DNA from 2 places in the Caulobacter sp. GW822-FHT01G02 genome. Region 2 is predicted to be linked to the other one. Evidence: riboswitches for the same ligand, from Rfam matches in the RefSeq annotation. Region 2 holds a riboswitch; the other holds the start of a gene.
The links. A riboswitch is a leader RNA that binds a small molecule or an ion and turns the genes downstream of it on or off. The one in region 2 is predicted to bind glycine.
Positions count from the first base shown of each region.

Region 1: it holds a riboswitch for glycine, as region 2 does, so the genes downstream of both, AC1RNC_RS25075 (TonB-dependent receptor domain-containing protein) here and AC1RNC_RS21030 (TonB-dependent receptor) in region 2, are expected to answer to the same signal.

Region 1 covers NZ_JBXAON010000012.1:59,068-73,561, forward strand. The annotation lists gene AC1RNC_RS25050 (TonB-dependent receptor) at 1-2,258, opposite strand, end outside; gene AC1RNC_RS25055 (hypothetical protein) at 2,468-3,520, opposite strand; gene AC1RNC_RS25060 (MBL fold metallo-hydrolase) at 3,832-4,794, shown strand; gene AC1RNC_RS25065 (amidohydrolase family protein) at 5,294-6,274, opposite strand; gene AC1RNC_RS25070 (S9 family peptidase) at 6,327-8,279, opposite strand; gene AC1RNC_RS25075 (TonB-dependent receptor domain-containing protein) at 8,364-11,078, opposite strand; glycine riboswitch at 11,209-11,300, opposite strand; glycine riboswitch at 11,304-11,392, opposite strand; gene AC1RNC_RS25080 (ABC transporter substrate-binding protein) at 11,658-12,692, opposite strand; gene AC1RNC_RS25085 (response regulator transcription factor) at 12,781-13,449, shown strand; gene AC1RNC_RS25090 (sensor histidine kinase) at 13,446-14,494, shown strand, end outside.
Region 2 covers NZ_JBXAON010000007.1:281,822-296,315, reverse strand. The annotation lists gene sugE (quaternary ammonium compound efflux SMR transporter SugE) at 1-138, shown strand, start outside; gene AC1RNC_RS21050 (alpha/beta fold hydrolase) at 135-884, opposite strand; gene AC1RNC_RS21045 (alpha/beta hydrolase) at 942-2,351, opposite strand; gene AC1RNC_RS21040 (RNA pyrophosphohydrolase) at 2,375-2,863, opposite strand; gene AC1RNC_RS21035 (divergent polysaccharide deacetylase family protein) at 2,886-4,067, opposite strand; glycine riboswitch at 4,359-4,473, shown strand; gene AC1RNC_RS21030 (TonB-dependent receptor) at 4,757-7,147, shown strand; gene AC1RNC_RS21025 (dipeptidase) at 7,205-8,425, shown strand; gene AC1RNC_RS21020 (S41 family peptidase) at 8,492-9,883, opposite strand; gene AC1RNC_RS21015 (murein hydrolase activator EnvC family protein) at 9,998-11,068, opposite strand; gene rlmH (23S rRNA (pseudouridine(1915)-N(3))-methyltransferase RlmH) at 11,085-11,549, opposite strand; partial or broken gene AC1RNC_RS21005 (hypothetical protein) at 11,567-11,657, shown strand; gene rsfS (ribosome silencing factor) at 11,664-12,095, opposite strand; gene AC1RNC_RS20995 (nicotinate-nucleotide adenylyltransferase) at 12,229-12,879, opposite strand; gene AC1RNC_RS20990 (glutamate-5-semialdehyde dehydrogenase) at 12,845-14,119, opposite strand; gene AC1RNC_RS20985 (hypothetical protein) at 14,246-14,494, opposite strand, start outside.

The sequences.
Region 1 (14,494 bases), on a different contig from region 2:
CGCCAGCCGTCACCCAGTCGCTCGCCCAGATCGGCCACGTAGTCGACCGACAGGTTGGTCTTCCACTGCGCCGGCAGCTTGAAGGTCGGCAGGATGAACGAAGTCGGCGAGGCCCCGAGGGCGGAGGTGTTGGTCTGCAGGTAGCTGGACACCAGCGGGTCGATCTTGTTGCCCTGGACATTGTTCAGGGCCGCCGCGCAGATCGCCGCGGCGTTGGCCACCGTCGCTGGGATGGTGCAGCCCGTACCGCCGACGGCGCGGCCGATCGTGACCGTGTTGGTGAACACCCCGGCGTTCGAGAAGCTGTTGCCGACGAAGACGTCTGGCGCGCCGCCGTTGAACAGGCCCACGCCCGTGCGCACCGTCAGGCGATCGGTCGGCCGCCAGGTCAGGCCGACGCGCGGCTGGACAACCAGGTTGCCGTCGATATTGGCGTTGTTGGCGAAGCCGTAGCGATTGACGAACGACGTCTTGAGCGGCGCCTTGTCCTTCATCTCGTAGCCGTCGAAACGGACGCCGGCGGTGACGTTCAGCTCCGGCGTGATGTCCCAGCTGTCCTGAGCGCCGAAGGTCAGCTGATCATAGTCGAAGCTGGCGCTGGCGTCCGACAGCTTGCCCGTGATCGAGTACTGGTACAAAAGCTGGCCGGCCTGGCGGGCCTGGAAGTCCGCCAGGGAGTCGAAATAGTAGGTGCCCAGCGAGTTGGCCACGAAGGTGTTGCTGATCTTCAGCCGGCTGTAGGACGCGTGCAGCTTGAAGGCGTGGTCGCCGAGATTGTAGCGGGCGACGAATTCGGCGCCGTACTGCTTTTGCCCGACGACGTCGGCCTGGCTGAAGGCTTCGGTGCCGAAGACCAGTCGCGGCGTCCCCGTCTGGGTGCACTGGTTCAGCGAACCGACGGCGACCGGGTCGAGGCAGACGGTGATATCGCTATAGCCTGGCGAGCCGAACGAGATCGGGACCTTCATCGAGTCGCGGTAGTTGACCCGCACCTCCGTGCTGAAGGCGTTGGTCCAGCGGGAGTTCAGCTGCAGGACGTGGGTCTCGACCTTTTCCGGCTCATGGGTGGCGTAGGAGCCCAGGCCCAGGCCCGGCGAGGTGATCGACGAGGTGCCGCCGCTCAGCGCGACCGTCTCACCCTTGTTCTGGATGGTCGAATAGGACAGGCGCTGGTTGTCGCTGATGTTCCAGTCGAGCTTCAGCGTCCATTTCTTGTCCTTTTCAGGACGGCTGGTGAGCACGCCGAGCGTGTCGTAGCCGTAGACCGACTTGGCGATCGAGGTGACCTGATCGACCTGGGCCTGGGTCAGGTTCGGAATGGCGTTGCCCGAACCGGGCGGGCCGAAGACCGACGGGACGGTCTCATCGAGCTTCTCGTAGGCGAACGCGAAGAACAGCTTGTCCTTGATGATCGGCCCCGAGATGAAGGCGTTGCGCGTCTTGGAGGTCATCTCCTGCGAGAAGCTGCTGCCCTTGGACTTCGTGCCCATCAGGCTGTCGTCCGAATAGGTATAGCCGGCGGCGCCGGTGAACTTGTTGCCCCCCGAGCGCAGAACGACGTTGATCGAGCCGCCCTGGAAATCCCCTTCGGAGATGTCATAGGGCGCGATCTTGACCGACAGCTGCTCGATCGCGTCCAAGGGGATGGGGCCGCGCGCGCTGGGCAGGCCGCCCTGGTTCAGGCCGAAGTTGTCCGAGAAGCGCACGCCGTCGACCGAGAAGCGGTTGGTCCGGCCGTTCTGGCCCGCGATCGAAACGCCGCGGGTGCTGGGGTTGAACGAAGCGAACGGATCGCGACGGGCGATGTCGCGGATATCGCGAGACACCGAGGCTACGCTGGCGATGCTGTCGCGATCGAACACCGTGACCAGCGGGCCGCTCTTTTCCGCCCGCGTGGCGGTCACCACCAGGGCGTCGACCTGCGTGTCGCCCACGGCGATCGGCAGGACATAAGGCTGACCGACGCTCAGGAAGAGATTCTGCGAGGTCACCGGCGGGAAGCCCGGCGCGGTCACCGTCACGGTGTAGGGGCCGCCTGGACGCAGGCCGGTCAGGTTGAAGGCGCCGGCGCTGTTGGTGGTGGCGTTCGCGGTCGTGCCCGAGGGCTCGTGCACGGCGCTGACGCTGGCGTTGACGGCGGCCGCGCCGCCGGCGGTCACCGAGCCCCGGATCGAGGAGGTCGTCTCCTGGGCGACGACCGTCGTTCCGGTGGCCGCCAAGGCGAGCGCGATGGCGCTCGCGGCATAAAGATGTCGCATTTGGGTCCCCTTGAGATGGTGGGCCACGGTCCCCCCGAGCCACACCGAACTGAAGTCGTTACGCCCGCCGCGCCTATGGCCGCGCCTACGCGCCAATGCGCGCGGCGAACCGTGAAGCGGAGTTTGCGGTGTTTCCCCCAACGGTCGGGACACTTGACGCGTCCTCGCGGCTGGACCGACCGCCAGGGCCGATCCGCCGTTTCAGGTCGTTACTTCCCGTCGCCGGGAATCTTGTCGCGATAGACGGCCCAGTTGCCCGAGAGCTCGTCGACGACCTTGCCGGCCACCACGAGGGCGGCGTAGGCGGCGGCGTCGCCGACCCCGGCATATGGCCGGTTCATGCTGTCGACCGGGCTCTCGCCCGGAGCCTGCTGCGAGTAGTTACTGGCGGTGCGCAGAACGACCAGCCGATCGTAGTCGGCCTTGCCGACCACGGTGAGCCGCCGCAGCGCGTTGGCGACGCCGGTGTCCTCCATGGCGGTCATCACGAACCGGCTCTTGCCGCCACTGAAGTCGGTGGCGAGCTTGGCGTAGCGCTTGGTCAGCATTTCGCCGTGCCAGTAAGCCTGGCCGGAGATTTCGTCGCCAGTCAGCACGAAGGGCGGCTTGGAGCCGTTTGGATAGCTGGAGAAGCGCGCCCGCGCCGTCTTCAGCGCGTCGGTGTCGGGAAGCTGAATGCCCTTCGTCAGCCCATAGGCCCAGTCACGCAGGCCGACGTTGAGCGGATAGTAGACGCTGCTGGGGCGGTCGGCGCGCGGCGGCTCGAACGGCGGATAGCCGCCCGTCCATTCCGGCGGGGCCTCGCGCGGATCGACCCACTTGCCGAAATCGACGTCGATGACGTTGCCGATCCACGCCGCCGACCCGGGCGAGGCCTCGTTCGGATTGACCCCGGCGATGGCCGCGATCACCCAGTAAGCCTTGGAAAGGTCGAAGCGCGGATCGGTCGCCAGGGCGAAGGTGGTGATGGCCGCATGGTTGGTGCCCACGCCGGTGCGGACGATCAGGACGCCCTTCGCCGGATCGTAACCCAGCGGCGCGACGCCGTTGGGGAAGTCCAGAGTCTGGGGCGCCTTGGCCATCCAGGCCTTGTCTTCCAGCGCATAGGCCGTGACGACGACGACCCGGATCGGGATGGGCGCGGTGACCGCGGACGCGGCGGGCGGCGAAACCGGCGCCTGCGCCAGGGCCGACGTCGCCGTCACCCCCGCGAAGGCCGCGGCCAAAAGGGATCGGCGTGTCCAGGCGGACAAGTTCAACATGATCGCAAATTCCCCCAACTCGGCCCTGTAACGCTACGCGAAGACCCCGGCGCCGCGGCGGATCGCCGGGGACGCTGAAACCCTTGTTCTGGTCGGATGCAATGGCGTCGGGCGCGCGCCGGTCAAGCGAGCGGGAGAGTGGAAATAAATTCTTACTTCATGTGACGCCGGACCGGGCAACCCTGCGCCCGCCCTGCTGCTTAGGGCAGCGCCAGGAGGCCGCTCGCCGGCGGCGACGCCGCCAAGCCCCATACGCCTGGCCATCCCGCTCCCGGCGCGACATGCTTCAGATCTTTTCGAGACTGGGCGTCATGCAAGGTCGAGGTTTTCCACGAGCGCTTCTTCCGGCGCTTCTCCTGCTCTCGGCGGCCGCGCCGCCGCCGTCCGCCTTCGAGGTCGTCGCGCTAGGCGTCAACGGCGGCGTGGAAGAGCCGACGAGCGCCTACCATATCGTCGCCCATGGGAACCGGTCGGGCGTGATGTGCGACGCGGGCACGCTTGCTTCGGGCCTGGATCGGGCCGTGCGCAAGGGCCGCTACCCAGGGGCGGACTCGCGCGGACAGGTGATGGACTCCATCGCCGCCTATCTGATCACACACGCCCACCTCGACCATGTCGCGGGTCTTGTGCTGGCGTCTCCAGACGACACCAAGAAGGACATCATGGGCCTGCCGCAGGTGAACCAGGCGCTCGCGGATCACTATTTCAACTGGGTCGCATGGCCCAACATGGGCGACCGCGGCCCCCCGCCACACATCGGCAAATATCACTACAAGGACCTGGAACGTGGCGGGACGCCCACGCCGATCGCTGGAACGGGCATGACCGTCACGGCCTACCCGCTGTCACACGGAGGGGTGACGTCGACCGCGTTCTTGCTCCGGAGCGGACCGGACGCCTTCCTCTGCCTGGGCGACACGGGTCCCGACGCGGTCGAACACTCGACGAACCTGGAAGATCTTTGGCGCGCCGTGGCCCCGTTGGTGCGGCAGGGGCGGCTGCGGGGAATGCTGATCGAGGTCTCGTACCCCGACCCGGTTCCAGCCGCCCGGCTCTACGGGCACCTGACCCCGATGTGGCTGAACACCGAGCTTGAGACGTTGCGCGGCATGACGCAGGACGACGCTCGCATGCGGGCGTTGCCGATACTCGTCACCCACATAAAGCCTTCGGGAGCGGCGCGATCGAGCCGTACGTTGGTAGAGCGGCAACTCGAAAAGATCGGCTTCTTCAACTTCATGATCGCGGAGGAAGGGCGCAAATACGCTCTTTAGCCGCCGGATCACGCAGCCTTCGCGTCGACCATCTGTCCGAGGCCCTCGCCCGTCAGGCGTTCACCCGCCTCGCGAAAAAGGCCCGGCGCAAGCCGGGCCAGGTGATTGGATCTCTCAAAACCCGCGAAGGCATGAAGCCCTCACAGGCCTCCTTCTGAGAGCCCTCCGACCGTATCTGGAAGAAAATAAGTCGCGACCAAACCGCTGAGGTTGCCGTTCAATCATATTGCGCGAACGCGAGGCACGGGCTGAGTGACCGATTGGCAGTCGAGCGTCGCGCGTCACGACAGGATCGGGCCGTATGACGTGCTCGACCGCGATCCGGCCGGAGCCAGGCTCATCGCCGCCGATGGCCCGCGGCGAATGTCGAATCGATCAACGACCAGCGCCGGCGACCCGCGCGGGCTTGAGGATATGGGTGAACGCAGAAACGAGGTTCGGCCGCTTCAAGAGCCAAGGCCCGAAATCATGTCTGTTCAGGCCGACATCAGCCACCGACCTAGTTGCCCGTAGAGCCAGCCAGCGTCTTCGCCCACGCCTCAGGCGACAGTTCTGGCCCCGCATAGGCGGTGGCGAAGTAGGTCTTGAGGTCACCGGCGAAGGGCCAGTCAGACCCGGCGACGAAACGATCCGGACCGATCCGGCGGATCAGGGCGGCCATCCGGGCGCGGTCCTCGGGCGTCGCATTGTCCTTGAAGACCTGGGCCAAGTCGAAGCGGACGTTGCGGACGCGACCCGGGTCCTTCTCGAATGTGTTGGCGAAGGCGCCCAGGGCGTCCAGCGTCGCCGCGTCGATCCCGCCCCAACCCGCCGCGTGGGCGATGACGACGGGCTGGCCGCCGGCGGCCGGCAGGACCTGGTCGATGAAGGCTTCGACGTCCCGCGCGCCATAGTCGGCCTCGCCGGTGCGCATGTGGATCATGATCGTCCAGCCGTTGGCGGCCGCGGCGCGGAAGACCGCCGCCAGCTTGGCGATCTGGGCCGGATCGCGCAGGTCCACGCCGGAATTGGTCAGGTGCAGCTTCAGCCCCGTCACCGCGTGGTCGCCCTTCCAGCGGGCGATCTCCGCCAGGGCGTCGGGGGCCGTCGGATTGACGCTGACGAAGGCGGCGAAACGATCGGGCCGGCTCCGCGCGAGGGCGACCGTGAAGTCATTGGCCTCGCGCACCACCCGGGCGGCGTCCGGCTGGGGCGGGCCCAGCGGGCTCTCGGCCAGATAGGCCGTCGACATCAGCCAGCCCTTCTTGATCCCCGCGCCGTCCATCGCCTTCAGGGCGTCGGCGGCGGTCAGCGGCGCGGTGAAGCGCGGGTCGCACGGACTCTTGCGCTTGGGGCTGGCGCAATAGGCCGGGAGGATCTCGAGGATCGCCGGCGAATGGACGTGCATGTGGTGGTCGATCGCCGGCCCCGCCCAAGCCCGGCCACTCGAAAGCAACAGCGCCAAGGCGGTCGCGCAACGCAAAAGGCTCGACAAGGTCATCAATCCTTCCAGGGAAAAGGCGCGGAACCTCGGTCCCGCGCCCTCGCCCGCCCTACTGGCCCAGCAGCGTCTTTCGCCAGAACATGATGCTGGTCCAGAAATAGTAGTCGTCGTTCTCCTTCTTGCGGAAAACGTGACCCTCGTTCTTGGCCAGGATGTGCCAGACCGAACCGCCGTTGGCGCGGACGGCCTTGATCATCTGGTCGGCCTCGGTCGGCGGCACGCGCGGGTCGGTCCCGCCCGTGGCCACCAGCAGCGGCGTGGTGATCTTGTCGACGCTGGTCAGCGGCGAGATCTTCATCAACTGCTCGCGCTGCTTGGGATCGCGCTCGTCGCCGTACTCAACCCGGCGCAGGTCGCGGCGATAGGCCTGGGTGTTCTCCAGGAAGGTGACGAAGTTGGAAATCGCCACGTAGCAGTTGGCGCCCTTGAGGCGCGGGCTGTAGTGCGTGGCCGAGGCGTAGCACATGTAGCCGCCGTACGAGACGCCGTTGACGGCGAAGCGGCTGGCGTCCAGGGCCGGGTTCTTCTCCAGCGTATCGAGGAAGGCGCCGATGTCCTTCACCGAGTCCTCGCGCTTGAACGGGCCGTTGTCGAGATTGACGAACCGCGCGCCATAGCCAGTGGAGCCGCGTACGTTCGGGAAGAACAGCGCGATGCCCAGTTCGTTCAGCAGATAGTTGTTCCCACCCAGGAAGTCGGGCCGGGTCTGGCCTTCCGGACCGCCGTGGATGTCGACGATCAGCGGGCGCTTGCCGGGGAACTTGGCCGGGTCGGGCTGATAGAGGAAGCCCGAGACCTTCTCGCCGTCGAAGCTGGCGACTTCGACCAGCTTGGGCTCGACGTTCAGGCTGGGGTCCAGGCCGCCGGTCTCGCTGTGGGTCCACTGGGTGACGGCCAGGGTCTTGGGATCGATCGAGAAGGCGTCGCCCGGCACCTTCGCCGAGGCCATGCTGAGACCGATCTCGCCCCACGGCGCGATGTCGATCGCCGCGCCGATGCTGTAGGGGATCACGCCGGCCGGCAGGCCCGTCACCGGGCGCACCGCGCCGGTGGCCAGGTCCAGCACCCGCACGCGCGACACGCCGGCCTCGTTGATGGCGTAGACCGCGAACGAACCATCGGGCGAGACGGCGAAGTCGCTGACGTCCCAGCGCGGCTCCTTGGAGACCGGGACGAAGCCGCCCTTGCCGTCCAGCTTGCCGAGGCGCTGGAAGTCGGAGCCCTTGTTCGAGGTCAGCCAGACCGAGCCGTCGTGGGCGTATTTCGGATCGACGTACGAGACCTTGGCCTTGGGATCGGTCAGGGGCTTCATCTTGCCGCTGGCCAGGTCCAGTTCGTAGACCATGGCCTCGTTGACCGACATGCGGTTCAGCACCAGCGCCTTGGCGCCGTCCGCCGAGAAGTCGGCGACGTTCCAGCCGCCGCCGGTGACCTGGGCGACCAGGCGGTCGGTCTTGGGGTCCTTCGGGTCGACGACATAGAGGTCCATGTCCGCGCCGTTGCGGCGCGACGAGGCGTAGCCGACGAGCTTGCCCTCCGGCGACCAGGCGCCGAACCAGTTGCGGCTCTTGCCGTCGGTGATCAGGCGCGGACGGCCGGCCTCCAGCACGTAGAGCTGATAGAACTCGTCGCCGCCCTTGTCCTTCTGGATCACCAGCGTCCCGCCCTTGGGCGACAGGGCCGCGGCCAGGATCGGCTCGTTCTCGAAGCTGATCTGGCGGCGGTCGCCCTCGGGCTTGGCCACGACGTGGACCTGATCGGAACCGCCGAAGCGGGTCTTGATCAGCATCGAGCGGTCGGCGGTGTTCCAGCCCAGGAAGTTGGCGTGGCGCGCCTGCAGATACGGCGCGGCGGCCGCGACCAGCTCTTGCGGAATGGCCGGCGCGCCGTCGACGACGATGGCGGCGGGCGGCGCGACGGTCTGGGCCGCCAAAGGCGTGGCCAGCGGAGTCGCGACGGCGGCGGCCAAAAGGGCCAGCGCCAAGGCTTGACGAGAGATCATCTGGAGAATGCCTCTGAAGAAAGGGGGAGCGCCGCCGGCGGGGGGAGCTAGGGGAAGCAACCGGCGGCGCGATGTCGGGCGGGCTTAGAAACGCATCCGCGCGCCGACGGTCACATAGCGACCGATCACGTCGTAGTAGGGCGAGTACAGCGACGAGACGGGCGGGTCCTTGTCGAAGAGATTGGTCGCGTTGGCGTAGAGCTCGACCTCATGGCCCATGACCTCGGGCAGCTTCGCCTGAACGCCCAGGTCGACATAGGTGTAGGCCTTGATGTGGCCGTTCACGAGGTCGACCGTTCGGTTGTACGTGCCCGGCGAGATGTAGCGCGCCCGCAGGTTGGCGCTGAACACCTTGCCCGACCAGTCGAGCGCCGCGGTCATCCGGCTCTTGGGCGTGCCCAGGCCGAACGAATAGCCTTGCGACTTGACGTACTCGATCTTGCTGACGCCGTCGTTGGTGGTCAGGCTGTTGACCCAGGTCATCAGCCAGCGGGCGCGGATGCGGCCGGGCGCGTCGGGGATCAGGCGGTCGAGATTGGTCGCGTACGAGATCTCGGCGTCGACGCCGTCGGTCTTGTAGTTGGCCAGGTTGACATAGGTAGAGACGATCCGCGAGATCCCGCCGGTGGCGTCGCGGGTGACCCGCGAACACATGTCGGCATTGCCGTTGGCGCAACGCGTGACGATGTCCTGCGCCGAGACCGTGGTGATCACGTTGTCGATGTCGATGTCGAAATAGTCGACCGAGATGTTGAAGCCCGGCAGGGCCGGCGGCGAATAGACGAAGCCGGTCGTGAAGGTCTTGGCCGTTTCAGGCGTCAGGTTCGCATTGCCGCCGCCATTGGTCAGCACGTAGACGCTGGAATTGGTCTTCGGGTCGACGATGGTGTTGTAGCCGGTCGTGCTGGTGGTGAAGAGTTCGGTCAGGTTGGCCGAGCGGATATCGCGCGACTTGGTGATCCGCCCCCGGAAGCCCGGGAAGAACTCGTTGGTGGCGCCCAGCTTCCACGACCAGATCGAGCCGGTCGTGTTGTAGTCGGACACCCGCGCGGCGGCGTTGACTTCCAGCTTGTTGAAGACGGGCACGTCGCGGACGACCGGCACCAGCACTTCGGCGAAGGCTTCCTTGACGCTGTAGTCGCCGGCCATGGCCGAGAAGCTGAAGGTGGTGAAGGCCTTGGCCGCGTCCAGGGCGCCGACCGTGCGATTGACCGACTCCTTGCGGGCCTCCGCGCCGACGGCGACCGAGACCGGGCCGGCCGGCAGGCTGAAGGGCTCGCCGCGCAGGCTGAAGCCGCCGACGTCCAGCTTGCTGGTCTCGCGCTGGCTGGGCGTGCCGGTCACATAATCCAGCGCCGCCTTCGAGGGCGCGCCCTGGCCGAACAGGTTGATCGGCACGCAGTTGGTCGAGGCGTTGGTCAGGGCGACCCGGCAGATCGGCTGGCCGGTGGTCGGGCTGATCACCGAGTCGACGGCGTTGGCGTAGTTCTGGGTCAGGAAGAACCCAGGGGTGTCGATATTGTTCTCGTTCTCGCCGTGGCTGTAGTAGGCGCTCCAGCGCCAGCCGTCGCCGAACGCGCCGTCGAACGCGATAGTCCCCTGGGTCGAAACGCGCTCGAAGTCGATCGTCGGATAGGCCTCGGTGTTGAAGCGGCCCATGGTGAACGAGGTCTGTCCCGCCGCCGCCAGGGCCGACTTCACCGCCGTCGGCAGATAGGCGTTGTCCGACTTGATCGTCAGGTTGCCGCGGTTGTGGTCCCCGAACCAGATGTAGTTGTTCCACATCCGCGAGCGGCGCAGCTCGGCCGTCATCTTGATCTTGTCGGTCAGGTCGTAGGTGACGCTGGCCATGGCGGCGTAGCGCTTCTGCGGCGTGACGAGGGGCGAGAGGTCGTCGTTCGAAGGGCCTTCGCCGCCGACCGAGTTGGTGCCGATCACCGTGCCGGCGTTGAAGGTGCGCAGGCTGCCGTCGGGATTGAAGGCCTGGCCCTTCAGCACGCCCGACATGATCAGGCCGCCGTAGGCCGCGTTCGAGAAGCCGACGTCCGGGGCCAGCACGAAGCGGCCCGCGCCGTTCGAGACCGTGGCCCAGCGGCCGATGTTCGGCCGGCTGTTCTTCGGGATGACGCCGTCGTTGTCGATGTATTCGCCGCCGATCACGAAGTGGCCGCGGCCGTCGGCGAAGCTCTTGCCCGCCGCCGCCTCGAGGCGGACCTGCTTGGCGTCATGGTACGAGGACTCGCCCGCCTCCACGCCCAGCTTCAGGCCGGTGAACGTGCGGTCGATGCTGATGTTGACCACGCCGGCCACGGCGCCGGAGCCCCAGGCGGCCGAAGCGCCGCCGGTCACGACGTCGACGCCCTTGGTCAGGACGCTAGGGATCAGGTTCAGGTCATTGTCGCCCGAGAAGCGGCGGCCATCCAGCAGCACCAGGGTGCGGCTGATGCCGAGGCCGCGCAGGTCGACCGGCGCGTTGCCCGCGCCCGTGTTGGTGCCGGTGGTCTGGGCCGACGTCGTGGCGCGGAACTGCGGCAGGTCGTTCAGGGCCGCGGCGATGTTCGGGCGGGCGCCGACGCTCAAGTCCTGGGCGGTGACCCGCACCGTCGGGGTGGGCGCCTCGAAGCCGGCGCGGTCGATGCGCGAGGCCGTGACGATGATCTCTCCGACGCTGGTGTCGTCGGTCTTGGCGGAGCCCTGGGCGGCGTCCTGAGCGAAGGCGGCGCCGTGCAGGGCCAGGACGGCGGGAACCAGGCTGCAACCCAGCAGCAGTCCCCGGCGAGTTTGGCGTGAAATGGTCAAAGTAAGATCCCCTATGTTTCAGCAGTCGACAGTCGCTCTCTCCCGCGCGCCCGCTTGTTCGGTCGCGTCGGTCGCGTCGCTCGGGAAGACGCGCGCCTTCCCGGACTCCGCCAGGCGGTTCCTCTGCCCCCGCTGTCCCTTGGCCTGAGAGATTCAGGCGCGGTCGCGCCCTTGCTCCTTCGGCGAGGCCGCTCACTTGTGGAGCGGTCCTGCTTTCCAGCGTCCTCGTGCTCTGCGGTCCCTGTTGCCTGAGCGTTTCCGGGGCGGTTGCGCCTTCGGCGTCGGGCTGACCCGATCTCTTCCGCGAGAGCCAGGCCAGTACGACCGGCTCGCCCCATCGCGTCAAAGCGTCGAAATCCGGTACAATGTTGCCCGGCGCGCGATGAGGACGAAAGGAATCCCCCTGAGCTCAACCGGTGGGCACGACGCGCGTTCGTCCGTCGCCGCGCGATCCGCGAAGGTGACAGGTCGGTGACAGCTTGGGCTGATCGGGACCAGGGGCGAAAACCGCGAAGCTTTCGTGAACCTGGCCGGATGTGATTATTTTTTAGGCGAACTCTGGACTATATTTAAGCAGCATCAGCGATCGGCGGACGCGGCTTTCCAGCGCGCCAGCAATTCAGCGCGCCGCCCCTGGTCGAAATTGGCCAGTAGGGCGGGACCGACACGGATCGGCCGGCCGGCCGCGCCCAGCGCCGGCGCGCCGCCGGTGGGGCGGATCGGCGTCAGCCTGGCCTGGGCCAGTCGCCTCTGCCCCTCGTCCGACATCAGATAGTCCAGAAACACCCGGGCCGCCTTCGGATGCGGCGCCGAACGGGTGATGAAGGCCACGCGCGAGAGCGACAGGTGATAGTCGCTGGGCACGACATAGCCGATGTCGGCGTTGCGATGGCGCGCCCACCAGTCGGCGTAGAAGCCGTTCATGTCGTAGGCCAGATCGTGCGCGCCCGACAGGCTGGTCAGCAGCGGCGCGCCCGGGACGAACAGGCCCGGCTCCGATTTGGCCAAGGCGTCGTACAAGGGCCAGGCGTCCGGATAGGCCTGCAGGTCGCTCGACAGGTACATGAACCCGACCCCGCTCTTTTCGGGATCGTACATGGCGATCTTGCCGCGCCAGCGTTCGGGGTCGGCGCGCAGGGCCGCCAGCAAAGCGGCGTGGCTGCGCGGCACCTCCGACTCCTTCAGCGCCTTCCTGTTGTAGGCGAAGACGATCGGCTCGGCCGTCACGCCGAAGCCCTGGTCGCGCCAGACGGCCCAGGCCGGCAGGCCCTTGGCCTCCGGACTGCGATAGGTCTGGGCGTAGCCGTCGTTGATCAGCTTGACCTGGATGTCCATCGACGAACTCCAGGCCACATCGGCGACCGGCGCGCCCGCGTCCGTCTCGGCGATAAGGCGCGCCTGCATCGGTTTGGCGGCCAACTCGACGAAGCGGACCTTGATCTTGGGAAAGCGCTCGCGGAAGCCCTCGCCGATCACCTGGTGGACATCGGTGTTGAGATAGACGACGAGCTCGCCCTCGCGCTCGGCGGCGCGAATATCCCAGCCGCTGGTCGCCTGTCCGATCGACTTCGGCGCGCAGCCGGCCAGGGCCGCCGTCAAGGCCAGCGCCGCCATGATCGCCACGGGCCCGCGTCTCTTGACCTGATGAGGCAATCGGCGTCGGATGATGACCTCCCCTGCGTGTTCGGTTCCTACATCCCCGATGAAGATACTGGTTGTCGAGGATGATCCGCCTCTGCGTCGCTCCCTGACCGCGACGCTGGAGAGCGAAGGTCACGAGCCCGTCTGCGCCGAAACCGGCGAGGCCGCCCTGGCCCTGGCCCTGGCGCATGGGGCCGACTTCGACGCCGTCGTCCTGGACATCGGCCTGCCCGACATCGACGGCTTCGAGATCCTGGGCCGGCTGCGCCGCGAGGGCGTGCTGACTCCGATCGTCATGTTGACCGCGCGCGACGCGGTGCGCGATCGCATCGCCGGCCTGGACATGGGCGCGGACGACTATGTGCTCAAGCCGTTCGACCCGTTCGAGCTGGTGGCCCGGGTGCGGGCGGTGGCGCGGCGCAAGGGCGGCTACGCCACCCGGACGGCCCATGTCGGCGCCCTGGTCTGCGACTGGGAAGCTGGCGCGGCCTGGATCGGCGAGCGGCGGCTGGACCTGCGCCCGCGCGAATGGGCCGTGCTGAAGGCCCTGGCCGCGCGTCCCGGCCGGGTCGTCGAGCGCGACCGCCTGGCCGCCGACGTGTTCCCCGACGAACAGGCCCCCTCGCCCAACGCCCTGGACGTCCATGTCGGTCGACTGCGACGCAAGCTGGCGCCGGACGGCCCGCGCCTGAGTACGCTGCGGGGCGTGGGCTACCGGATCGACCCATGAAGGCCAAGCCTTGGAAGGGCGGCCGCCCCAGCCTGGTCGGCCGCCTGCTGCTGGCGCAGGTCGTCCCCCTGGCCCTGCTGGGCGCGGCGCTCGCCCTGGCCGGCGCCCTGGCCGCTCGCGCGGTCGTGGAGAAGTCTTCCGACCGGCTGCTGGCCGGATCCGTGACCTCGATCGTCGCCCAGATCGGCGTGCGGGACGGTCAGGCCCAGGTGGCCCTGCCGCCCTGGTCCCTGGCCCTGCTGGACAGTCCGGAGCGCGACGCGGTGTTCTACGCGGTGCGCCAGGGCTCGCGCCTGGTCACCGGCTATGACGACCTCCCCCGCCTGCCCGCGCCCGCGCCGAACGAGACCAGTTTCAGCTATGCGAGGATGCGCGGCTACGAGGTGCGGATCGCCCAGTCGACGGTGATGGTGCCGGGCGTGCGCGAGCCCGTCGTGGTGGCGGTGGCCCAAAGCCTCGACTCCCGTCGCGCCAGCGTGCGCGAGCTGCTGTCCACCCTGATCGGCCTGCCCGTCCTGCTGGTCGCCGTCGCCGCGGTCCTGGTCGTGCCCGCCGTCGGCTGGGGCCTGGCGCCGCTGCGCCGCCTGACGGCCGATCTTAAGAGGCGCGCCCAGGCTTCGCGCCCGGACCTCGCCCCGATCGACGCCGCCGACACGCCCGCCGAACTGTCGCCGGCCGTCGAAGCCTTCAACCACCTGATGAGCAGCCTGGAGCGCTTCACCCGCGCGCTGGAGCGCTTCTCGGCCGACGCCTCGCATCAGTTGCGGACGCCCCTGTCGGTCATCGTCGCCAACCTCGCCCTGCTGGAGCGCTCGGCCGCCACGCCGCGCGACAAGGCCCTGCTGGGCGACTCGCGAGACGCGGCGGCCAACCTGCGCCAGGTGCTGACGCAGTTCCTCGCCCTGGCCCGTTCCGAGGCGACCGCGGCCGATGGCGAGGCCGATCTCGCCGCCCTGCTAAAGACGATCCAGGTCGAAGCCGCCCGCGCGTTTCCCGAGGTCGAACTGCTGACGCGCCTGCCCGCCGACCTCGGACTCGCGCGCGG
Region 2 (14,494 bases):
ACCGGCGTCGGCGCGGTCGGCACGGCCATTGTCGGCATCGTGCTGTTCAAGGAGCCGGCGACGGCCGCCCGGCTCGTCTGCCTGGGCCTGATCGTGGCCGGGATCCTGGGGCTGAAGGTGTTCTCGCCGACGGCTTAAGCCGCTGCCCGGCCTTCGTCAGCGATAAACGCCAGGCACCGTTCCGCCACCTTTTCCCAGCCCGGCTCCCCGGGAAGCCAGTGGCTCATCTCGGGGAACACCTCGACGCCGCCGCCCAGGCGCGCGGCTGTCTGGCGGACCGTGGCGGGCGGATGGATGACGTCCTGGCCGCCGGCGATCGCCAGCACGGAACAGCCCGGCGCCGAGACCGAGGTGGTCATGAACGGGTCCAGCCACCAATTGAGCGTTTCCCAGAGGGCCCGGCCGCTCTCGGCCGTCATGCGGGCGAAGATCGCCTTTCGCTCGGGGCGCTGCAGGCGGTCGACGCTGTAGCGCCGCACCACGCCATAGTCCGGCGCGATGGCCTGCAGCCAGTAGGGGCCGAGGCTGTAGAGGCTGACGGCCGAGACCGCCTCCTCCAGGCTCGCGCCCGAGACGCCCCAGGGCGCGGAGGGGGCCAGCAGGATCAGCTTGGCGGCCTTGGCGCGGCTGGCGGCCATCTGGGCGACCAGGCCGCCCATCGAGTGGCCGACCACGATCGGCGGCGTCTCGCAGGTCTCGATAAGGCGCGCGATCTGGCGCGCGTAGTCGCTCATCGAGACACCGGCGGCGCTGCTCTGACCGTCATGACCGATCAGGTCGGGCGTCAGCACGCGATGACCCGCCGCCTCGAACGGCGCGCGGAAGGCGTCGAAGGTCCAGCCGCCGCAGAAGGCGCCGTGGACCATGATCACGGGTGCGCGCATGAACGCCCTAAAGAAACCCCGCCGACGAAGCAGCCGGCGGGGAGCAGCCTACACGCTCTACTTCGCCTTGGGCGAGGTTTTGGCGGCCGTCTTTGTCGCAGGGGCCTTGGCGGCGGCCTTGGGCGCGGCGGCTGCTTTCGGAGCCGCGGCCTTCGGGGCGGCGGCGGCCTTGGGAGCGGCAGCCTTGGGCGCGGCCTTGGCGGCGACCGGTTTCGCGGCCGCGGCCTTCGGAGCGGCCTTCGGCGCGGCGGCCTTGGCGGGAGCCGGAGCGGCCTCGGCCTTCGGCTTGGCGGGGGCCTTGGGCTTGGCGGCCGGAGCGGCCTTCGGGGCCGGAGCGGCCTTGGCGGCGGGCTTCGGCGCGGCGGCGGCCTTGGCCGGAGCCTTGGCGGCTGGAGCCTTCGCGGCCGGCTTCGGCGCGGCCTCGGTCTTGGCGGGCGCGGCCTTCGCCGGCGCCTTGGGTTTCGCCTCGGCCTTCGGCTTGGCGGCGGCCTTGGGAGCCGCCGCCTTCTTCGGCGCGGGCTTCTCGGCCGCCGGGGCGGGAGCCGCCGCCACCGGGGTCGGCGCGGGCGCCGGAGCTGGAGCCGGAGCCGGGGTCGGTTCCGCCGCCTTCACGGGCGCGGGCGTCGGCGCGGGTTCGGGCGGCTTAGCCGGAGCCGGGGCGGGGGCCGGAGCCGCCGTCGCGGCCGGGGTTTGCTTCTTGCCCGTCAGCCAGGCGATCACGTCGTCGAGGATCTTCATCGTGTTGGGCTCGTCTATGAGATAATGGGCGTTGTTGGGATAGATCTTGAGGTCGGCCTGCGGGTACTTGCGGCCGAGGCGCTGGACGTCGTCCAGCGGCGTGGTGCGGTCCAGGGCGCCGGCATTGATCAGGATCGGCACGGTCACCTTGGCTTCGTCGACGTAGGCCGTCTTGTGGACGTCCTTGTGCGGCCAGGCCAGGTCGGCCAGCGCCTGGCCGCTGTCATAGACCATCGTCGCGTAGAGCGCGTCGTGACGCTCGGCCGGCACGGCGTTCATGACGCCGAACTTGAAGCCGGTCTTCCACATCTTGCCCGCCCGGGTCTCGGGTTTGGATCGGAGGGCCATGTTCAGGAAGGTGAAGACCGGAGAGAGCTTGGGCTTGCCGCGCGCATCGGCCGGCGAGGCCGGGGCGAACAGCACCAGCGCCGACGCGTGGCCGGCCTCGGCGACCTTCTGGGCGATCAGCCCGCCCATCGAATGGCCGAAGACCAGCGGCTTCTTGCCGGTCTCCTTGGCCAGGGTCTGGGCCAGGGCGCTCATCTCGGCGACATAGTCGGCCAGAGAGAGGCCGACCAGACCCGCGCGCGGACCTTCGACCGTGCGCACCGCCGATCGGATGGTCGGCGCCTCCACGCGATAGCCTTCGGCCTTCAGCCGCGCGGCGACGGGACCCCAGACGTCCCCCGCGCAGCCATAGCCGTGAATCAGCAGGACCGTATTCGCCATTCGATACTCCCCAGCGCGGGAGATCAGCCGCCGCGCGCGAACTCCTGGAACGCGGCGACCACAGCTTCGTAGACCCCGCGCTTGAAGGGTACGATCAGTTCGGGTGCTTCGTCGAGCCTGCCCCATTTCCAGGCGTCGAACTCGACGTGCGCGTCCGCTTCCAGATCGATCTCGGCCTCGTCGCCGATGAAGCGATAGGCGAACCAGACCTGTTTCTGCCCCAGCCAGCCGCGCGAGCGCTTCTCGTTGGCCAGCACCTCGGGCGGAAAGTCGTACGTGATCCAGCCTTCGGTGCGGCCCAGAAGTTCGACGGAGCTGACGCCGGTCTCCTCGGCCAGCTCGCGCCGGGCGGCGGCCTCCAGGTCCTCGCCTTCGTCGACACCGCCTTGCGGGAACTGCCAGTTGTAGGGCGGGGGCTGTTTGTGGCGGCGACCCAGCCAGACGCGGCCGTCCGGATGGAACAGGACGACGCCGACGTTCGGTCGGTGCTTGGGATGGTCGAGCTCGGTCATGCCGAGCCTTTTTCCACGAGTTCTAGCGGTGCGCCAGGGCTGACGCCGGGGCCAGCTGCATGCCGCGCGCCTGCAGGCCGGCGGCCCAGATACGCACCTGGTTGATCGTCACCGGATAGGCGAAGCCCGAGCCCAGCGCCTGTCCGCGACCGGCGGCGCCGGTCTCCAGGGCCTTGAGCTGGGTGTCGATGGCGCCGGCCGAGAGCTCGTCGTCGATCACGCGGTCGGCCGAGGCGCGCGGGATCGGGCCGGCGCGGCGGGCGGCCAGGCCGTCGTCGACGAAGGCCAGGCCCCGCGACTTGAGCACGCCGTTGAAGGTGGCCATCGCCTGGTCGTTGTCGACGAAGCGGGCGCCCAGATAGTTCGACAGGCCGAAATAGCCGGTGGCGCGCGACATCAGCCATTCCAGCTTGCGCACGGTGTCTTCGGGCCTGTTGGCGGCGATCAGGGTGTAGGGACCCGGATCGTTGGCCGGATAGTCGGCCGGCTCCATCGGGGTCTCGAGCAGCACCTCGTGGCCATGGGCGCGGGCCAGGTCGATCCAGCCCTGCAGGCCCTCGGCATAGGGCGCGAAGGACAGGGTGATCTCGCCCGGCAAGGTCTCGATCGCCGCGCGGGTGGTCTGGGCGTTGAGGCCGAGCCCTCCGATGACCATCGACACCTTGGGGCGGCCGTTGGGCGTGAAGGGGCGAGCATAGGCCTCGGCCGCGGTGCGGCCGTCGGCGCCGATGATCGGCAGAGGGCCGCCGCCGGGGCCCGGCGCGGTCAGGCCGGCGATCGGGGCCTGGGCCAGGCCCGGGCCCTGCTGGATCGGCGGCAGGTTCTGCAGGCCCTCGGCGGCCGGCGCCTTGCCCTCTTCGGGCTTCACCGGGGCGAAGGGATTGGCCGACAGGTCCAACTGGCCGGGCGCCAGTTCGGCCCCGTGCGGATCCTCGCCGCCCAAGCCCTCGCGCCAGCCCTCCGGCGCGTTCTTGGTGGCGCCGATCTTGGTCAGCTCCAGGCGAATCACCGGCGAGCCGGCGTGCGGGTCGCTGGTGATCAGAACCAGCGTCGCCAGCGAGGCCAGGAACAGGCAGGCCGCGCCGCTGGCGCCGATGAAGGGATTGCTGACCGCGGCCATCAGCTTGGCGCGCAGGTCACCGGACCCGCCCGGAGCGGGCGCGGCGGCGGCATAGGCGGGCTTACGCGAAAAGGATACGGCCATGACCTCTTAAGGCTAGCGGGCAAGCTTCGAATATATGGTTAACGAGGTATGGCCGTATGGCGTTCTGATGACCTTCTGGCCGCGGCGCGGCGACGCGGGCGCCGCTGAAATTGGCGTTTTCTGCAATCGCCGCAGGCGTTGAACGCTGAGTGCGGTTGCGGGCGGTCTGATCGGTTGACGGGCGCGGCCCCGGCTCCTTCCCTGGAGTCCTCTCGCGGGAGAGATCGGGCCCCGGCCCGGCGCTGAAGGCGAAACCGCCCCGGAAACGCTCAAGCAGAAGGACCGCGCGAGATGTTGAACGCTGGAAAGCAGGGCGCGTAACGCCCTCGCCGAAGGAGCAAGGCGACCGCCCGTCCATCGGAGACGGGGCGCTGAATCTCTCAGGCCCAAGGACAGCGGGGGTGCGAAGGCGAGCCGTCCCGGCCCGCTCAGACCCACGCGTGCGCCAATGCAGATCTAGGCATTTCCATATCGATATAGCGAAACGTAATGAACGCGATCGTCGTGTGCGACTTTCGTGAGATATCTGTTAGGTATATAAAATGAATATATTCGAAGTGTTCATAAATCGAACATGGATGCGTAACGTTTCCACTTTGTGATTATGTGGATGCGATCCGAGAAATTCTTAGTTTACCTGCGATGAGGCGTTGATGACGTTGCCCTGGTCAAAATGATCGGGGATAGTCATGACCACTCGCATACCTGCACACGCCGCCGTTCGTCTTAGGGCGCTGCTGCTCGCCGCCTCGGTTCTGGGAAGCGCCACGCCGGTCCTGGCCCAGGAAGCCGACAAGGCGGCCGAACTGGAAACCGTCGTGGTGACCGGCAAGCGCCTGTCGGAAGCCAGCGTCGCCATCGGCACCGACCACGCCACGGCCACCGTTTCGATCACCCGCGAGGCTCTGTTGTCCGCGCCGGCGGGGATCACCGGCCTGAAGATGCTGGAGAGCCTGCCGGGCTTCAACGTCCAGGCCAACGACGCCCTGGGCATGTACGAGTTCGGCAACTCGGTCTCGGTGCGGGCCTTCAACTTCCAGCAGATCGGCTTCCTGCTGGACGGCATCCCGATGGGCCGCAGCGACCAGTTCGGCGGCAGCCCGATCTATCGCTATGTCGACAACGAGAACCTGCTGCGGGTGACCGCCTCGGCCGGGGCCGGCGACGTCGCCCTGCCCAGCTATGCCTCGCTGGGACCCATCGTCGACTACTTCACCCAGGCCCCGTCGGAGGAGATGGGCGGCGCGATCAGCCAGACCTTCGGCAGCGACGACCTGCGCCGCACCTTCCTGCGCCTGGAGTCGGGCAAGGTGGGTCCGCTGTCGGGCTATGTCAGCGGTTCTTGGATCAAGGGCGACCTGTGGCGCGGCCCGGGCACGATCGATCGCAAGCACTATGAGGGCAAGCTGAAGTACGACCTGCCCAACGGCGGCGACATCAGCTTCCAGACCGTCCACAACGACTATTTCGACTATGACAGCCCGTCGATCACCAAGGCTCAGTACGCCGGGACGGCGGGCGACGTGTTCGGCCGCCAGGGGCGCTATTTCGCCTATCTGGGCGCGGTGCCGACCTCGGTCCCGTTCGGTACGCCGCTGTCGATCCCGACGGGCAGCCTGCCGGAAGCCGTGGCGGGGGTGCCGTACTCCAACGCCAACTACGCCCAGTACTACAAGTTCGCGGTCAACAAGCGGAAGGACCACCTGTACGGCCTGACGCTGAACACGCCGATCACCGACAACTTCGACCTGACCACCACGGCCTATTACGAGGACAAGGGCGGCTACGGCGTCTCGCCCGAGGCCTATTCGACCTCTAAGTCCAGCTATGACGCCGAGGTCGGCAAGGTGGCCGGCATCGTCGCCCCGCGCGGCATCCAGTACGGCCTCTCCGGCATCGACGGCATCCGCAAGGGCGTCACCGCCAAGGTCGCCTGGCGCCTCGGCTTCAACAAGATCGAGGCCGGCCTCTGGCTGGAGAACGACGACTATCACCGCACCCAGAACCGCTACAACGTCGAGAACGGCAATCCCGACGGCAAGCCGCTGTTCAACGAGCGGGTCCACGCCCAGCGCGACTACAAGTCGCTGCGCGAGACCAAGCAGTTCTTCGTCAAGGACACCGTCACCCTGCTGGACGCCAAGCTGAAGCTGGAGCTGGGCTTCAAGGCCACCGACATCGACTACAAGATCGCCGGCTATCGCAATCCGTTGGACTACATCAACGGCCGACACCCGATCCTGAAGGACAACTGGAAGGACAGCTTCCTGCCCCAGGTCGGCGCGGTCTACAGCGTGACCGGCCGCGACCAGATCTTCGCCTCGTACTCCGAGAACATGGCCCTGCCGCGCGGCGCCGACGACATCTTCTCGGCCGCCAGCCCGACCGTCGCCGGCCCCGATCCCGAGACCTCGACCAACTGGGAGCTGGGCTACCGCGCCAACCACAAGACGTTCAACGCCTCGATCGTGGCCTACCAGACCGAGTTCAAGAACCGCCTGCAGGCCTTCGCCTCGCTGGTGCCCGGCGGCGGCGGCACGACCGAGACCTTCTACCAGAACGTCGGGGCGGTGAAGGCCAAGGGCGTCGAGTTCAGCGGCCAGTGGAAGCCGGAGATCTTCGCCGGCAAGGCCTATTTCAACGCCAACGTCTCGTACAACGACGCCAAGTTCCAGGATGACGTCCTGAACTACCGCGCCAGCACCACGGCCGCGCCGGTCACCCTGGCCGTCGCCGGCAAGAAGGTGCCGGACTTCCCCGACTGGGTGTTCCAGGGCGGCGTGACGCTGGAGCCGTTCGATGGCCTGCTGATGAACGTCTCGGCCCGCCACCTGGAGAGCCGCTTCACCAACTTCGTCAACAGCGAGAAGGTCGGCGGCTACACCATCGTCAACGCCTATATCGATATCGGCGACGGCTTCGCGGCCGGGCCGTTCAGCCAGGTCAAGGCGCGGGTCAACATCGATAACCTGTTCGACAAGGACTATCTGGGCACGATCAACACCACGGTTAACACGCCGGCCAGCTTCCGTCCGGCCCCGCCGCGCACGATCCAGTTCACGATCTCCGCCGACTTCTAGTCCCCGCCCTCCGGTCGGCCTCTGCAAAGGCCGGCCGGACCCTTTTCGAGCGTACTCATGACCCGTTTCCTCCTCGCCACGACCGCCGCCCTGGCCCTGGTCGCCGGCGCCGCGCCCATGACGGCCTGGGCCGCCGATCCGGCCGCCGCGCGCAAGCTGCACGAGGGCCTGCTGACCCTCGACACCCACCTGGACACCCCCGCCAATTTCGGCCGGCCGGGCTGGGACATTCTCGATCGCCATTCGGCCGACAAGGACGGCTCGCAGATCGACTATCCGCGCATGGTCGAGGGCGGGCTGGACGGCGGCTTCTTCGCCATCTTCACCAACCAGGGGCCACGCACGCCCGAGGCCACGCGCGCCGCCCGCGACGCGGCGATCATCCGCGGCGTCGAGATCCACGAAATGGTCGCCAAGCACGGCGACAAGTTCGCCCTGGCCCTGAAGGCCGACGACGCCGAGCGCATCGCCGCCCAGGGCAAGCGCGTGGTCTTCGTCAGCGTCGAGAACAGCTATCCGATGGATGGCGACGTCACCCTGCTGTCGACCTTCTACGCGCTGGGCGTGCGGATCTCGGGCCTGGCCCACTTCAAGAACAACGACATGGCCGACAGCTCGACGGACACGCCCGAGTGGCATGGCCTGTCGCCGCTGGGCAAACAGTTCGTCGCCGAGGCCAACCGCCTGGGCGTGGTGCTGGACGGCTCGCACTCGTCCGACGAGGTGCTGGACCAGCTGATCACCCTGTCCAAGACGCCGGTGATCCTGACCCACTCGGGCTGCAAGGCGGTGTTCAACCATCCGCGCAATGTCGACGACGCCCGCATCAAGGCCCTGGCGGCCAGCGGCGGCGTCATCCAGGTCGACGCCTATTCCAGCTATCTGATCGAGACGCCCAAGAACGCCGAGCGCGACGCGGCCATGGCGGCGCTGCGGGCCAAGGCGGGCGCGCGGGCCAAGATGACCGAGGCCGAACGCGCGGGCTTCATGGCCGAGATGAAGGCGATCGACGCCAAGTACCCCGTTCCGAAGGCGACCTTCGAGGACTTCATGAACCACCTGAACCACGCGCTGAAGGTGGCCGGCGTCGACCACGTCGGGATCGGCATCGACTTCGACGGCGGCGGCGGGGTGACCGGTCTGAACGACGCCTCGGACTACTGGAAGATCAGCGAGCGCCTGCTGGCCGAGGGCTACACCCGCGACGACTTGGCCAAGATCTGGGGCGGCAACGTCCTGCGCCTGCTGCGCGCGGCCGAGGCGGCCAAGGCGGCTTAAGGTCGAACGAAAAGCGCCGCCCCGGTTGCCCGGAGCGGCGCTGATCGGATCGAGGCAGGCGAAGCCCTATTTGTTCTCGCTGACCGGCTTGCCGCTCGCCGCGGCGGCCGCCTTGGCGGTGACCTCGGCGACCTTGGCCGCCGGCTTGGGCAGCTTCGGCGTATTGGCGACGCCGCCGGCGTTCAGCACGGCGATGGCGCGCTGCAGCTGGAAGTCGCCCTTCTTGTCGTCGAAGGCGGTCGGCGGGGCTTCGGCCGGGGTGTGGACGCCCACGCGGCTCTTGCCCTCGTCGGCGTTCAGCGCGTTCTTGAAGCTGGCCTCGCTGAACCAGACGCGGTTGGCGATGTCCTGGGCCTGGTCACGGGTCTGGGCGACCTCGAGGTCCGGGGCGATGCCGGTCTTCTGGATCGAGCGGCCCGACGGCGTGAAGTACTTGGCCGTGGTCAGCTTCAGGGCGCCGTCGGCCCCGCCGCGCAGCGGGATCACCGTCTGCACCGAACCCTTGCCGAAGCTGGTCAGGCCGACCAGTTCAGCGCGGTGACGGTCCTGCAGGGCGCCGGCGACGATCTCAGCGGCCGAGGCCGAGCCCTGATTGATCAGCACGACCATCTTCATGCCGTTCAGCAGGTCGCCCGGGCGGGCGTTGTAGCGCTGGATGTTGCGCGGATCGCGGCCGCGCTGGCTGACCACCTCGCCGCCGTCCAGGAACACGTCGGCCACGCCGACCGCCTGGTCCAGCAGGCCGCCCGGATTGTTCCGGAGATCGAGGATCAGGCCCTTCATCTTCGGGTTCTTGGCCTTCAGATCATTGATCGAGGCGACCAGGGCGTCGGTGGCCTTCTCGTTGAAACCGGGCAGGCGGACGTAGCCATAGTCGCCTTCCATGCGGGCGATGGCGGCCTTGGGTTTGATCACCTCGCGGACCAGCTTGACGTCGAACGGATCGGTCTTGTCGCGGGCGATGGTCAGGGTGACCGCCTCGCCGGGCTGGCCGCGCATCTGCTTGACCGCCTCGTTGACGGTCAGGCCCAGCACGCTCTGGCCGTTGACGGCGGTGATGTAGTCACCGGCCTGGACGCCGGCGCGGGAGGCCGGAGTGCCGTCCATCGGCGAGATCACCTTCACGACGCCGTCCTCGCTGGTCACTTCCAGGCCGAGACCGCCGTATTCGCCGCGGGTGGTGTCCTGCATGTCCTCGTAGGCGTCGGGCGCCAGATAGCCCGAGTGCGGGTCGAGGCTGGTCAGCATGCCGTCCAGGGCCGCTTCGATCAGCTTCTTGTCGTCGACCTCGGTGACGTACTGGTCCTCGACCGTGCCCAGCACGTCGCCGAACAGCTCAAGCATCTTGTAGGTCTTGGTCTTAGGCGCGTTGTTGGCCTGGGCGATGGGACTGACATACGCCATGGCCCCCGCGCCGAGGACGAAGGCGGAAACGCCGATGAGCAGGTACTTGCGCATTAAGGCCCGGAAGGCTCCCTACGCGACGCGCGGCGTCGCAACCGAATTTAGCCCCACCCAACCACTGTCAGAGGCCGGAGGTATAATTACGGCCACCATTACTGAAAAAGCCGTCTACCGCGACTCCTGTTTGAGCCAACGCTCCGGATCGGCCGGCGCGCCGTTCTCCCGAACCTCTAGATAGAGTTCCGGCTCGGAAGATACATGATCCGGCATCTTCCCAATGGGGGCGCCGACCGCGACAGATTGTCCGGGTGAGGCCGTTATCTGGTCGAGGCCCGCCACGACCACGTGATAGGCGCCCTGGGCGCGAAGGATCAGCACCGCGCCCCAGCCGCTCAGCGCGCCGGCATATTCGACGGTTCCGGCGACGGGAGCGGTGACGGTCAGGCCCTTCTCCGTGCGCACGGTCAGGCCGGGCGACTTGCCGCCGGCCGGCATGTCCTGGCCGAAACGGCGGACGATCTCGCCGGCGGCGGGACGTCGCAGCACCAGCGGCCCGGTGGCCTCGACCCTACCCCCTCCTGGTGCGTATAGGCCGTCGGTCAGGGCGCCCAGGGTGCGCAGCTCATTCTGCTGGGTCAGGGCTTCCTGGGCATAGGCCCGCTCCAGCTGGGTCTTCTCGATGATCAGCCGCTCGATCTCGCCCTTGCGGTCGGCGACCGCGCTCTCGGCGGTGAACAGTTCGGCCGAGGCGGCGGCGGCCTCGCGGCGCAGGGTCCCGACCGCCACGGCCTGGCGGCCGTAGGCCTCGGCGCGCTTCTGCAACTCGGGCGTCATGGCCCGGATCAGGATCGCGGCCCGCACCGCATCGCGCGCATCGTTCGGCGTCACCAGCAGCGCCGGCGGCGGATCGCGGCGGAACAGCTGCAGGGCCGACAGCAGCAGCGACAGCCGCTGCCGGTTGGCGCCCAGGTCGGCCAGGATGGCGTTCTCGCGGGCGTTCAAGGCTTCCAGCCGGGCCCGCTTGGCGTCGACGTCGCCGCCGGCGGCGATGCGGGCGTGGTCCAGGCGGTCCAGCTCGGCGCGCAGATCCTCGATCTCGCGACGGGTGTCGATGGCGGTCTGGCGATCCCTGGCCCGCTGGTCCTCGACGATGCGGTCAGCGCGCTGCCAGCCGACCACGGCCGTCGGGACGGCGAGGACCAGGGCGCAAACGGCGATGACGAGTCGCGAGCGGGGCATCGCCCAACCTTTAGCCCTAGTCGCGGTGATAGGGCGAGCCCGACAGGATGGTGGCGGCGCGATAGACCTGCTCGGCCAGCATGGCCCGGGCCAGGGCGTGCGGCCAGGTCTGGGGGCCGAAGGCCATGGTCTCGTGGGCGGCGGCCAGGATCGAGGGATCCAGGCCGTCGGCCCCGCCGATCAGGAACACTACCCGCCGCGTCCCGTCGTCGCGCAGGCGGGCCAGGTGGTCGGCGAAGGCGCGGCTGGGCCGGACCTTGCCGTGCTCGTCGCAGGCGATGACGTGCGCGCCCTCCAGGTGCGGGCGCAGCACCTCGGCCTCGGCCGCCTTGCCGGGCTTGCGGGCCTCGACCTCGAGGATCTCGACCGGCCCCAGGGCCAGGGCGCGGCCGGACGCCGTGGCGCGGGACGCATAGTCCACGGCCAGTTGCGCCTCGACCATGCGGCCGAGCTTTCCGACGGTGAGGATGGTGATCTTCATCGGGGGAGTGCGTTGAGATCCCCGCCCTTCGACAGGCTCAGGGCGAGGATCTCAAGAACGCGCATCAATAGACCTCACCCTGAGCTTGTCGAAGGGCGAGGTCGCCTGGCGCTATCAGTTCGCCGCGGTGCGGTGCGGTGCGTCGACCGCCCAGATCTTCTCGATGTTGTAGAAGCTGCGCACTTCGGGACGGAACAGGTGGATGACGACGTCGCCGGCGTCGATCAGCACCCAGTCGCAATGCGGCAGGCCTTCGACCCGCGCCTTGCCGTAGCCGTTTTCCTTCAGCGCCCGCAGCAGGTGGTCGGCCAGCGCGCCGACGTGACGGTGCGAACGGCCCGACGCCACGATCAGGCTGTCGGCGACCGAGCTCTTGTCCGCCAAGTCGATGTGGACGATGTCCTGGGCCTTGTCGTCATCCAGACGTTCCAGGATCAGGCGCTCCAGCGCCTTGAGATCGAGGGGCAGACTCAGGCCCGGGGATTCAGTCGATGACTCGGCGCCGGCCAGGCCTTCGTGCGCACTAAGCGCGGGGTCGCTACGCAGCGGATTGCTCCTTATGGGTTCGCTGTGGATATCTTCCATAGCACGGAATTGAGCCGGAAGTGAGGGGGTGATGGCCGAACGCCGATTCGTCGGCGCCCCTGAGGCGTTCACGCAACGCCCGAAAGCTTGGCTTTCAGCCCTTTTGCCGTGACCGCATAGCCGTGGAGGAGGCGAAGTTCAGCGGTCCGGTCTGGTAGACCCAGGCCGGCGACTTGGCGTCGGGCAGTCTGGCGGCGGCGCTGGCGGGCCAGCGGGCGAAGGCGAAGCGGCGGGCGGCCGGCGAGGTGCGGGCCTTCAGCGCGATCCAGGGGCGGGAGATCACGGCGACCGGAACCTCGCGCATGATCTGGGTCCAGCCGCGCCAGCGATGGAAGGTGGCCAGGCTGTCGGCGCCCATGACCCAGACAAACTTCACGCCGGGATAGCGCGCCCGCAGCACCCGCAGGGTGTCGATGGTGTACCGCGAACCCAGGCGCGTCTCGGCGTCCGAGACGATCATGCCCGAGCCGCGCGCCCAGCGGCGGGCATTGGCCATTCGCTCGGCCACGGGGCGGGTCTCGTGCGAGGACTTGAGCGGGTTCTGTGGCGACACCAGCCAGATGACGCGGTCCAGCTCCAGGCGGCGCATGGCGGTCTCGGCCACGTGGGCGTGGCCCTCGTGCGCCGGGTTGAAGCTGCCGCCGAACAGGCCGACGCGCATGCCCGGTTCCAGGTGGAAGCCAAGACGCTGAGCGTTGGGCCGGCCGGCCTCAGGGACGAGTCTGGCCGGTCCCGCGAACCACATATTTGAACGTCGTCAGTTGCTCGGCCCCAACCGGGCCGCGGGCATGAAGCTTGTCGGTGGCGATGCCGATCTCGGCCCCGAAGCCGAACTCGCCGCCGTCGGCGAACTGGGTCGAGGCGTTGACCAGCACGATGGCGCTGTCGACCTCGGCCACGAAGGCGTCGGCGGCGCCGGCGTCCTCGGTGACGATCGCGTCGGTGTGGCCCGAGCCATAGGCCGCGATGTGCCGGGCCGCGCCGGCCACGCCGTCGACCACGGCCACGGCCAGGATCGGGGCCAGATATTCGGTGGTCCAGTCCTCGACGGTGGCCTTCTTCATCGTGGGCTCGATGGCGCGCGCAGCCGTGTCACCCCGGAGTTCGCAGCCGGCCCGGATCAGGGCGTCGGCGATCGGCGGGAGAAGCTTTTCGGCGGCGGCCTTGTCGACCAGCAGGGTTTCGGCCGAGCCGCAGACCGACACCCGCCGCAGCTTGGCGTTGACGACGATGTCGACGGCCTTCTTCACGTCGGCGGCCGCGTGGACGAAGACGTGGTTGAGACCTTCCAGGTGGCCCAGGACCGGGGCGCGGGCCTCGGCCTGGACGCGGGCGACCAGGCTCTTGCCGCCGCGCGGAATGATCAGGTCGATGGCCTTGTCCAGGCCCGAGAGGAGGGCGCCGACGGCGGCGCGGTCGGGGGTCTTGACGATCTGGACGGCGGCGGCGGGAAGGCCAGCGGCCTTCAAACCGCGTTCTATCGAAGCGTGAAGCGCCAGGTTGGAGTGGATGCACTCCGACCCGCCGCGCAGGATCACCGCATTGCCCGAGCGCACGCACAGCGCCGCGGCGTCGGCGGTCACGTTCGGGCGGCTTTCATAGATCATGGCGATGACGCCGATCGGTGTGCGCACGCGGCTGATGTCCAGGCCGTTGGGCCGGGTCCAGCGCGCGGTGGCGACACCGACAGGATCGGGGATGGCGGCCACGGCCTCGACCCCGGCGGCGACGTCTTCCAGCCGCGCCTCGTCCAGGGCCAGGCGGTCCAGCATCGGGCCGGAGACGCCATTGGCCTCGGCGCGGCCCAGGTCCTTGGCGTTGGCGGTCAAAATGGCGACGGCGTCCTCGCGGATCGCGGCGGCCATGGCCTGGATGGCGGCGGTGCGCTGCTCTGGCGTGGCGAGGCGGAGCGCATGCGCGCCCTCGCGAGCCGTCCGGCCCATCCCCGCCATCGTCGCCTGCAAGCCGGCGCCCGCGTCGTCCATCGTCCCCGTCCTAATCCTGATGGCCCTGGTCAGTTATGCTCAGGTTGAGGCTTACCTAGGCGCTTTCAAGGCAGGATGAAACCGGCTTCGTCTGAAAACGGACGGAGTTTTGGTGGGGCGTAGACCTCACTCGGCTGATTGCATGAGTTCGGTTGAAGTTGTTAGTCTAACCCGGCTGGCGCGTAGCCTTGCACGAAGCTCGCGGTGGATCGGTTCGTCGGCCCCAAGGGAGGCCGGAAAGACGAGCCTCAATAGTGCTAGGGCTGCAGCCCCCGTCTCCAATGCCGTAAGCAGGGCGAACTTAAGCGCAGGGCCGTTTTCGTGCAGATATACGAGCAGGAACCGCTTCCCTTCTTCGTGCGATACTGACCTCGC